DNA from 2 places in the Nonomuraea sp. NPDC005730 genome. Region 1 is predicted to be linked to the other one. Evidence: riboswitches for the same ligand, from Rfam matches in the RefSeq annotation. Region 1 holds a riboswitch; the other holds the start of a gene.
What was found. Region 1 has a riboswitch for cyclic di-AMP ahead of ABZ444_RS39025 (CHAP domain-containing protein). Riboswitches for the same ligand answer to the same signal wherever they lie in the genome.
Positions count from the first base shown of each region.

Region 1 (4,256 bases):
GGCACCACCACGGTGTCCGGGCCGAGCAGCCCGGCATGGTGGGCCTCGACGGCGCACAGCATCTGGAGCGGAGACTCCACCCAGGCCGACGCCTGTCTGCCCACTCTGTTTCCCCCAGCCGGTGGATGGCCTTGCACGACCCGCCTCAAGGTAGTCCGGCCTGCTTAAGCCGCACGAAACGACACGTGAACAATGGAGGGTATGAACTCGCTGATGCTCAACACCGACGGTGTGCAGATACCGCAACTCGGCTTCGGCGTCTGGCAGGTCTCTGCCGACGACGCCGAGCACGCGGTGGCGACCGCGCTGCGCGCCGGATACCGGCATGTCGACACCGCCGCCGCCTACGAGAACGAGGAGGGCGTCGGCCGGGCCGTGCGCGCCGCCGGGCTGCCACGGGAGAAGGTGTTCGTCACCACCAAGCTGTGGAACGGCGACCACGGGCGCGCCGAGCAGGCCTTCGACGAGAGCCTGGCCCGCCTGGGCCTCGACTACGTAGATCTTTTCCTGATCCACTGGCCGGCCCCGGAGCAGGACAGGTACGTCCAGGCCTGGCGGGCGCTGGAGAAGATCTACCGGGACGGCCGGGTCAAGGCCATCGGGGTCTCCAACTTCACCGTCGCCACCCTGACCCGGCTGATGGAGGAGACCGACATCACGCCGTCGATCAACCAGATCGAGCTCCACCCGTACTTCCAGCAGCGCGAGATGCGGGCCTTCCACGAGGCCAACGGCATCCTGACCGAGGCGTGGAGCCCGCTCGGGCAGGGCAAGGGGCTGCTGGCCGACCCGGCGCTGCGCGTGCTGTCGGAGAAGTACGGCAAGACGCCCGCGCAGATCGTGCTCCGCTGGCACCTGCAGCTCGGCAACGTGGTGATCCCCAAGTCGGTCACGCCCTCGCGGATCGAGGAGAACATCGACGTGTTCGGCTTCATCCTCGACACCGAGGACATGGCGGCCATCGGCGCGATGAACGCGGGGCGGCGGATCGGGCCCGACCCCGACTCGTTCAACCTGACCTGAGCGCTCTACGATCTCGGTCGTGCGAGATTTCACCTGGGGAATAGCGGCGACCGGCGGCATCGCGCGTACCGTGGGGGCGGCCATCGTGGCCGAGCCCGGCATGCGGGTGGCCGCCGTCGGCTCGCGGAGCCCGCTCAGGGCGCGGGCGCTGGCCGACGAGCTGGGCGCGGAGTCCGCCTACGGCTCCTACGAGGCCCTGTGCGCCGATCCGGCCGTCGACGCGATCTACGTCGCCACGCCGCACGCCCAGCACCTGGAGGTGGCCGAGGCCGCCATCGCGGCGGGCAAGTCGGTGCTGTGCGAGAAGCCGCTGGCGGCCGACGTGGCCGACGCCGAGCGCATGGTGGCGCTGGCCCGCGCGGCCGGGGTCTTCCTCATGGAGGCCATGTGGATGCGCTTCAACCCGCTCATCCAGCGGGTGGCGGCCGATCCGCGCTTCGGTGAGATCCGGTCGGTGCGGGCCTCGTTCGGCTTCGCGCTGCCCTATGACCCCGCCCACCGCTTGTGGGCGCCGGAGCTGGGCGGCGGGGCCCTGCTCGACCTGGGGATCTACCCGTTCGGGCTGGCCCAGTTGCTGCTCGGCATGCCCGCGGAGCTGCGCGTGGCCGGCTCGCTGGCGCCCAGCGGGGTCGACGCCGAGGCCGGCGGGCTGCTGCTGTACCCGGGCGGGCGGCGGGCCCTGGTGGACGTGTCGCTGCTGGCGCATCACCCCAACGACGCGAGCGTGGTGGGCACGTCGATGCGGGCCGACATCCTGGCGCCGTTCTGGGCGCCGCAGCGGGTGCTGCTGTCGGGGCCGTCGATGGAGACGGAGGAGCTGGTGCTCGACCCGGCCGACAACGGTTACGCGGGTGAGCTGCGCGAGGTGCGCGCGGCCACGATCGAGGGCCGGACGGAGAGCGCGGTCATGCCGCTTGACGAATCCCTTGCCATGATGGGGCTTCTGGCCGAAGCGAGGGCCCAGCTCTCCTAGCTGGACCTTTAGGCATTTGCCTTGCTCTTGCCCGATGTATTACCTTATGGGGCATCTCGCGGCAGACGTCCGGTTTGACCGGCTTTGTCCAACCATCGCAAGACATTTCACAGGATCGTCCTGTGACCGCTGAATCCGCCTCCGGGCGGAACCGGGGACCCACGTCCTTTGGGGTGAATCGGCACTTCGGTGCCGTAGGGCAGCTTCCACGTCCGAACCCGTCAGCTAACCCGGTAAGCGGCATGGAAGCAAGGAGTAATGCCCTCGATGGCCACGCACCGTCCCATCCGTGCCCCGAAGATCAACTACGCCCACGCCGCGCTCGGCGCGGCCATCCTCGCCTCCGCCATCGGCGGCCACGCCACCGCCGCCGCCGCCGACAGCACCGGCCCGGCCGCCGCGACCGGCCACTCGGCCGTCGCGCCGCAGGCCGCCGCCCAGACCCGCAAGGCGGAGGAGACCCAGGTCAACGTCACCGCCGAGCAGGTCCTGGCCATGGCCAAGTCCCAGGTCGGCACCTCCGAGAACGCCTACGGCGGCGGCACCAAGTTCCAGAAGTGGTACGCCGACTCCCGGCGCGCCGCCGAGACCATCGCCCGCGACGGCGGCACCCGCGCGATGTACCTGAACGCGCCCTGGTGCTCGATCTTCGTCTCCTGGGTCGGCGAGCAGACCGGCGCCCGCCCGCAGGTCGGCTGGGACGCCTGGACCGTGGCCCACGCCAAGTGGTTCGCCGCCAACGACCGCTGGGGCGCCGAGGCCAGGCCCGGCGCGGTGGTCTTCTTCTCCTGGGGCGGCAGCAAGAGCCTGGACGCCATCCAGCACGTCGGCTTCGTCGTCAAGGACAACCACGACGGCACGATCTCCACGGTCGAGGGCAACACCGGCAACGGCAAGGTAGAGGAGCGCGTCCGTCCGAAGTCGCAGGTCGTCGGCTACGGATACCCCCAGTACGCGAGCTGACCTCCCCCGCTCCGAGCGCGCGTCCCGCACGAGGGACGCGCGCTCGCCGCGTCTCAGGGCCGGACCGCCACCAGCGAGTAGAGGATCGGCAGGTGCGAGTCCCCGAACGGGAACCGGTACCGGCCGTCCGCGCCCTCGGACAGCAGGCCGCGCGGGTCGATGTCGGTCTCGACGTGCTCGCCCAGCTCGGCCACCGTGAGCCCGGCCCGCGCCGCCGCGGTGACGATCTCGCCCACCGAGTACGGGTACTCGACCGCCTCGTGGGCCTCGGTCACCACTCCGGCGTCGGCGTACGTGCCGGTCACCGTCTCCCGGTGGGCCTGCCCGCCGCCGTAGGGCCAGTCGGCCACCAGCGGGTCGAGCGAGGCCACCGTCTGGTAGGCCGGATGCAGGTCGACCAGCACCAGCCGCCCGCCGGGCCGCAGCGCCATGGCCGCGCCGCGCATCCAGGCGCCCAGATCGCCGATCCAGCACAACACGCCGTACGTGGCCACCGCCACGTCGAAGCCGCCGGCCAGCGACTCCGGCAGCCGCTGCGTGTCGGCCTCCACGAACGTGGCCGCCAGCCCGGCCCTGGCCGCCAGGTCGCGGGCGCGCGCGACCGCCACCGGGGAGAAGTCCACGCCGGTCACCCGCGCTCCGAGACGTGCCCAGCTCAGCGTGTCCAGGCCGAAGTGGCACTGCAGGTGGAGCAGGTCCTTTCCGGCGACGTCGCCGGCCAGGCGGCGTTCGAGCGCGTAGAGGGTCTGCCGGCCGGCGAGGAAGGCGTCGACGTCGTAGAACCGGTCGGCTGAGGTGGAGCCGTGGACGCGGGCGCGCTCGTCCCAGAGGGCCCGGTTGGGGACGGGGGCGTCTTGTGCGGGTTGGGGCATGGGGCGAGGATGGCACATCGGCCACGCGGCCGCTCGACCGGTACGGTGCCCTGGGAACGGACGGGTCCGCGCCCGCGTGTCGATCCGGCCGGCGCCCGTTCGACGCTTCGGCGAGACCGGCTCCGCCCAGGGGCCGCGGACGGAAGGGACGTGCAGGATGAAATTCATGATCGTCGGCAAGGCCAACGCGGAGACCGAGGCCGGGGCGCTGCCCAGCCAGGAGCTCGTCGACAACATGCACGCCTACAACGAGGCGCTGGCCAAGGCGGGGGTGCTGCTGGCCGCCGAGGGGCTCTACCCGAGCTCACAGGGCGCGCAGATCGCCTACAGCGGCGGCCGGGCCACGGTGATCGACGGCCCGTTCGCCGAGGCCAAGGAGCTGATCGCGGGGTTCTGGCTGATCCAGGTGAAGTCCAGGGAGGAGG
Region 1 is NZ_JBEXYK010000054.1:12,645-16,900, reverse strand. Features, by position in the region: gene ABZ444_RS39040 (hypothetical protein) at 1-104, opposite strand, end outside; gene ABZ444_RS39035 (aldo/keto reductase) at 202-1,023, shown strand; gene ABZ444_RS39030 (Gfo/Idh/MocA family oxidoreductase) at 1,043-1,996, shown strand; cyclic di-AMP (ydaO/yuaA leader) riboswitch at 2,114-2,251, shown strand; gene ABZ444_RS39025 (CHAP domain-containing protein) at 2,264-2,959, shown strand; gene ABZ444_RS39020 (methyltransferase) at 3,013-3,831, opposite strand; gene ABZ444_RS39015 (YciI family protein) at 3,989-4,256, shown strand, end outside.

Region 2 (4,256 bases), on a different contig from region 1:
GGTGGCGAGCAGGCCGAGGAGCGCGATCCGCAGGGACATGTCCGCCAGCATAGCGAAGACTTGACATGTCAGCTCTTACATATCAATCTTCACCTGTGACTAATGACATGAAGGCCAGGGGCAACGGGCTGGTGTTGCTGGCGGTGCTCGGCGGGATGTTCCTGGCGATGCTCGACCAGACGATCGTCGGCACCGCGTTGCCGCGCATCACCGGCGAGCTGGGCGGCACCCGGCTCTACACCTGGGTGGTCACGGCCTACCTGCTCACCTCCACCGTGACCGTCCCGCTGTACGGCCGGCTCTCCGACCAGCACGGCAGGAAGCCGCTGCTGCTCGTCGGGATGTCGGTGTTCGTGGTCGGATCGGCATTGTGCGGGCTCGCCCAGGACATGACCCAGCTCATCGCCTTCCGCGCCGTGCAGGGGCTGGGCGCGGGCGCGTTGTTGCCGCTGTCGCTGGCCCTGGTGATGGAGATGTTCCCGCCCGGACGCAACGGCGCCCGCGTGCAGGGCGCACTCGGCGGCGTGATGGCGTTGACGTACCTGGCCGGGCCCTTCCTGGGCGGGTTGTTCACCGACCACGCGAGCTGGCGGTGGGCCTTCTATGTGAACGTGCCGCTCGGGATCGTGCTGATCGCGATCGTGGTGCTGCGGCTGCCGTTCCGTCCGGGCACCGGCGGCGGGGGCCGGCCGGACTACGCGGGCATCGCGGTGTTCAGCGTGGCCATCAGCGCCCTGCTGCTCGGCCTGACCGAGAAGGGCCTGGACGGCAACTCCTGGACGTCTCCGCCGGTGGCCGGGCCGATCCTGCTGGCGCTGCTCCTGCTGGCCGTGTTCGTGCTGGTCGAGCTGCGGGCGGCGAACCCGGTCATGCCGATGCACCTGTTCCGGGACCGTACGTACACGCTGGTCAACGCGACCTCCTTCTTCACCGCCTTCTGCATGTACGCCGGCGTGGTGTTCCTGCCGCGCTACTTCCAGCAGGCGCTGGGCGTCAGCGCCACCGAGTCCGGGCTGCGGATCTACCCGATGACGCTGGCCATGGTGGCGGGCAGCGCGCTCATGGGCACGCTGATGTCCAGGACGCGCACGTACAAGCCGTGGCTGGTCGGGGCGCCGTTCCTGCTGGTGGCCGGCAGCCTGCTCTGCCTGAACCTCACCGTGCGCACCGACGGCCTGCTGCTGGCCGGGTGGATGGCGCTGCTCGGGCTCGGCATGGGGCCGATGTTGTCGGGGCTGACCGTGGCCGTGCAGCAGGCCGTCGCGCCGCGGTACATCGGCACGGCCTCGGCCAACCTCACCTTCTTCCGGCAGATCGGCGGCTCGGTGGCACTGGCGCTGGCCGGCACCGCGTACACGTCGGTCATCACCACGGACGCGCCCGTGCACGGGCTCGCGGCCGCGCACGCCTCGGCGGCGGCCGTGGTCATCCCGTCGCTGGGCGTGGCGGGCGCGGTGATCGCCCTGGTCGCGCTGGTGATGATGCCCGGCAGGCGGCTGGAGGAGACGCCCGCCGCGGAAAGCAGAGTGGAGGCCGGTTTCGCGTCGTGAGCGACGTCGTGCGAAGCTGTGGATGTCCCCAGAACCAGGAGGTCCTCATGGCGGAAACACCGGAGCCGGAAGTCAGCGAGACTCCCGAGGACGAGATGAAGCGCAAGTTCCGCGAGGCGTTGGAACGCAAGCGCGGGCAGCAGGCCGACTCGGCCGCGGGTGGCAGGGGCGTGGACCCGTCGAAGATCCACGGGGCGCACGGTCCGGCAGCGAGTAAAAGATCCTTCAGGCGCAAGAGCGGCGGCTGAAAGGCCCGATTTCGCAGGGGGTACGGCATGCCGTGCCCCCTTTCTCTTTACCTCGACAGGTAGATCTTTACCCGGTTCATGACGATTCGTTTGTATTTGTCCGAATCTCTGGGTACCGTCTTAACCAATTACCAGCTGGTGGCGTAGTCCCTACCAGGAGAGGGACGACAGCTGGCGCCGAATCCCGACGTGTCGGGAACCGGGGACCCATCTCATTGGGGTGAATCCGGCCACGTGCCGGTAGGGCATCTCCACGCCCGAACCCGTCAGCTAACCCGGTAGGCGAGATGGAGAGGACTTCACCGTATGTACCACCTCGTCGTACCCCCGGACAGTGTAGTGACGACCGCCTGCTGAGCGGTCTCTTCCCCGACTTCCCCCACGCGCCGCGTAACCACCTTTTCGGCGTTCTGCCCGGTTACGCACCGTAGTCACGCGCGTTCCCCCTGTCCCCTCGCGAAGGACTTCACTACTTCATGTCTCGATTTGGCCTGCGCTCTCTCGCTCTGCTGTCCGTGTCCGCCCTGGGCGCGCTGACGATCTCCGCCACCGGCGCCCACGCCGACACCGGCGACGACCAGAAGATCCTGCTCAAGGGTTCCACCAAGGCCTCCTACTTCTGGGACGACTCCTCCGGCCGCGCCGGCGACACCGGTCTCCCCGCCAGCGGCAAGCCCATGCAGAAGGGCCTGGCCGCCAGCCCGAGCTGGCCCCTCATGACCGAGGGGTACGTGACCTTCAACGGCAAGAAGATGCCGTTCTTCGTGGGCGACCGCGGCCCCGGCGAGCCCTCCAGCCGTGGCGTCATGCTCGACCTCGACGCCAAGACCTTCGCCGAGCTGACCGGCGGCACCTTCAACCCCGACACCCTCGGCGTGGACGGCAACGGCGGCCGCGGCCACATCAAGATCGACTACGTCATCACCAAGTGGGGCGAGGGCAAGGGCAAGAAGAACTACCCCGTGGCCTTCTCCAGCGGCGCGTGGGGCAGGTTCGACGCCAACCCGGCCGAGCCCCCCAAGGTGCTGGCCGAAAAGCCGGCCGACGACGCGGCCGGTTCCGCCGGCGGCCAGGGCGAGGTCGGCAAGACCGTCGCGATGGGCGGCACCGTCATGGCCGGCGCGCTGGTGCTGGCCGGCGGCGGCGTGGTGCTCGGCGGCGAGCGTCTGCGCAAGCTGCTCAACGACTGATCTCCAGACAAACCGCTCTTTACGCCTCGCGACTAGAATGACATTCTGGTCGCTGTGATCCAGCGCGCAGCCGCCAACGGCATCGAGATCGCCTACGAGAGCTTCGGCTCACCCGCGGGCCGGCCCCTGCTGCTCATCATGGGACTCGGCGCCCAGCTCATCCACTGGGACGACGAGTTCTGTGAACTCCTGGCCGAGCAGGGCCACCACGTCGTCAGGTTCGACAACCGCGACGCGGGCCTGTCCACCCATCTCCACGACGAGGGCGTGCCCGCCTGGGGTGCGCCCTCGCCGTATGTGCTGGACGATCTGGCCGACGACAGCGCCGGGCTCATGGACGTCCTGGGCCTGCCCGCCGCGCACGTCGTCGGCGCCTCGATGGGCGGGATGATCGCCCAGGCGCTGGCCATCCGGCACCCCGCCCGCGTGCTGAGCCTGACCTCGATCATGTCCACGCCCAGCCCGCAGGCGGCCCCGCCGACCGAGGCGGCCGCCGCGGTGCTCCTCGCCAAGCCCGCGACCGACCGCGAGACGGTCGTCGCCGGCGCGCTGACGACCTGGGCCGTGCTCGGGTCCCCCGGCTGGGAGCTGGACCGCGAACGCGTCACCAGGCTGGCCGGGCTCGCCTTCGACCGCTGCCACGACCCGGCCGGCACGGCCCGCCAGCTCGCCGCCATCATGGCCTCCGGCGACCGCACGTCCGCGCTGGGCGGGCTGAAGGTGCCCGCGCTGGTCATCCACGGCGAGGACGACCAGCTCGTGCCGATCGCCGGCGGACGGGCCACGGCCGCCGCCATCCCGGACGCCCGCCTGGTCACCTACCCCGGCATGGGCCACGACCTGCCCCGCCCCCTCTGGCCCGCGATCATCGCCGAGATCGCCGCCCACACCGGCTCCGCGGCGCCCGCCCGGCCGGGGCCGGCCGCGTAGCCGCCCACGGAGCCCACGGGGCCGCGGAGCCGTGGCCGGTCAGAGCTCCAGCTTCTCCTCGATGACCTTGAGCATGTGCCGGGCCAGGGCCAGGTTGGCCCGGTTGCGGTCGAGGGCGAGGTAGAGGAACAGGCCCTTGCCGCTGCGGCCGGTCAGCGGGCGGATGATGTGGTACTGGGCGGTCAGCGTGATCAGGATGTCCTCGATGCCGTCCTTGAGGCCCAGCGAGTCCATCGTGCGCAGCTTGGCCTTGATGACCTCGGTGTTGCCCGCCGCCGCGACCTGCAGGTCCAGCTCCTTCGAGCCGCCGAGCGTGCCGAGCGCCATGCCGCTGCCGT
Region 2 is NZ_JBEXYK010000015.1:43,154-47,409, forward strand. Features, by position in the region: gene ABZ444_RS19865 (PadR family transcriptional regulator) at 1-39, opposite strand, end outside; gene ABZ444_RS19870 (MDR family MFS transporter) at 96-1,550, shown strand; gene ABZ444_RS19875 (DUF5302 domain-containing protein) at 1,598-1,798, shown strand; cyclic di-AMP (ydaO/yuaA leader) riboswitch at 1,964-2,098, shown strand; gene ABZ444_RS19880 (hypothetical protein) at 2,275-2,988, shown strand; gene ABZ444_RS19885 (alpha/beta hydrolase) at 3,043-3,918, shown strand; gene ABZ444_RS19890 (hypothetical protein) at 3,958-4,256, opposite strand, start outside.
Region 2: it holds a riboswitch for cyclic di-AMP, as region 1 does, so the genes downstream of both, ABZ444_RS19880 (hypothetical protein) here and ABZ444_RS39025 (CHAP domain-containing protein) in region 1, are expected to answer to the same signal.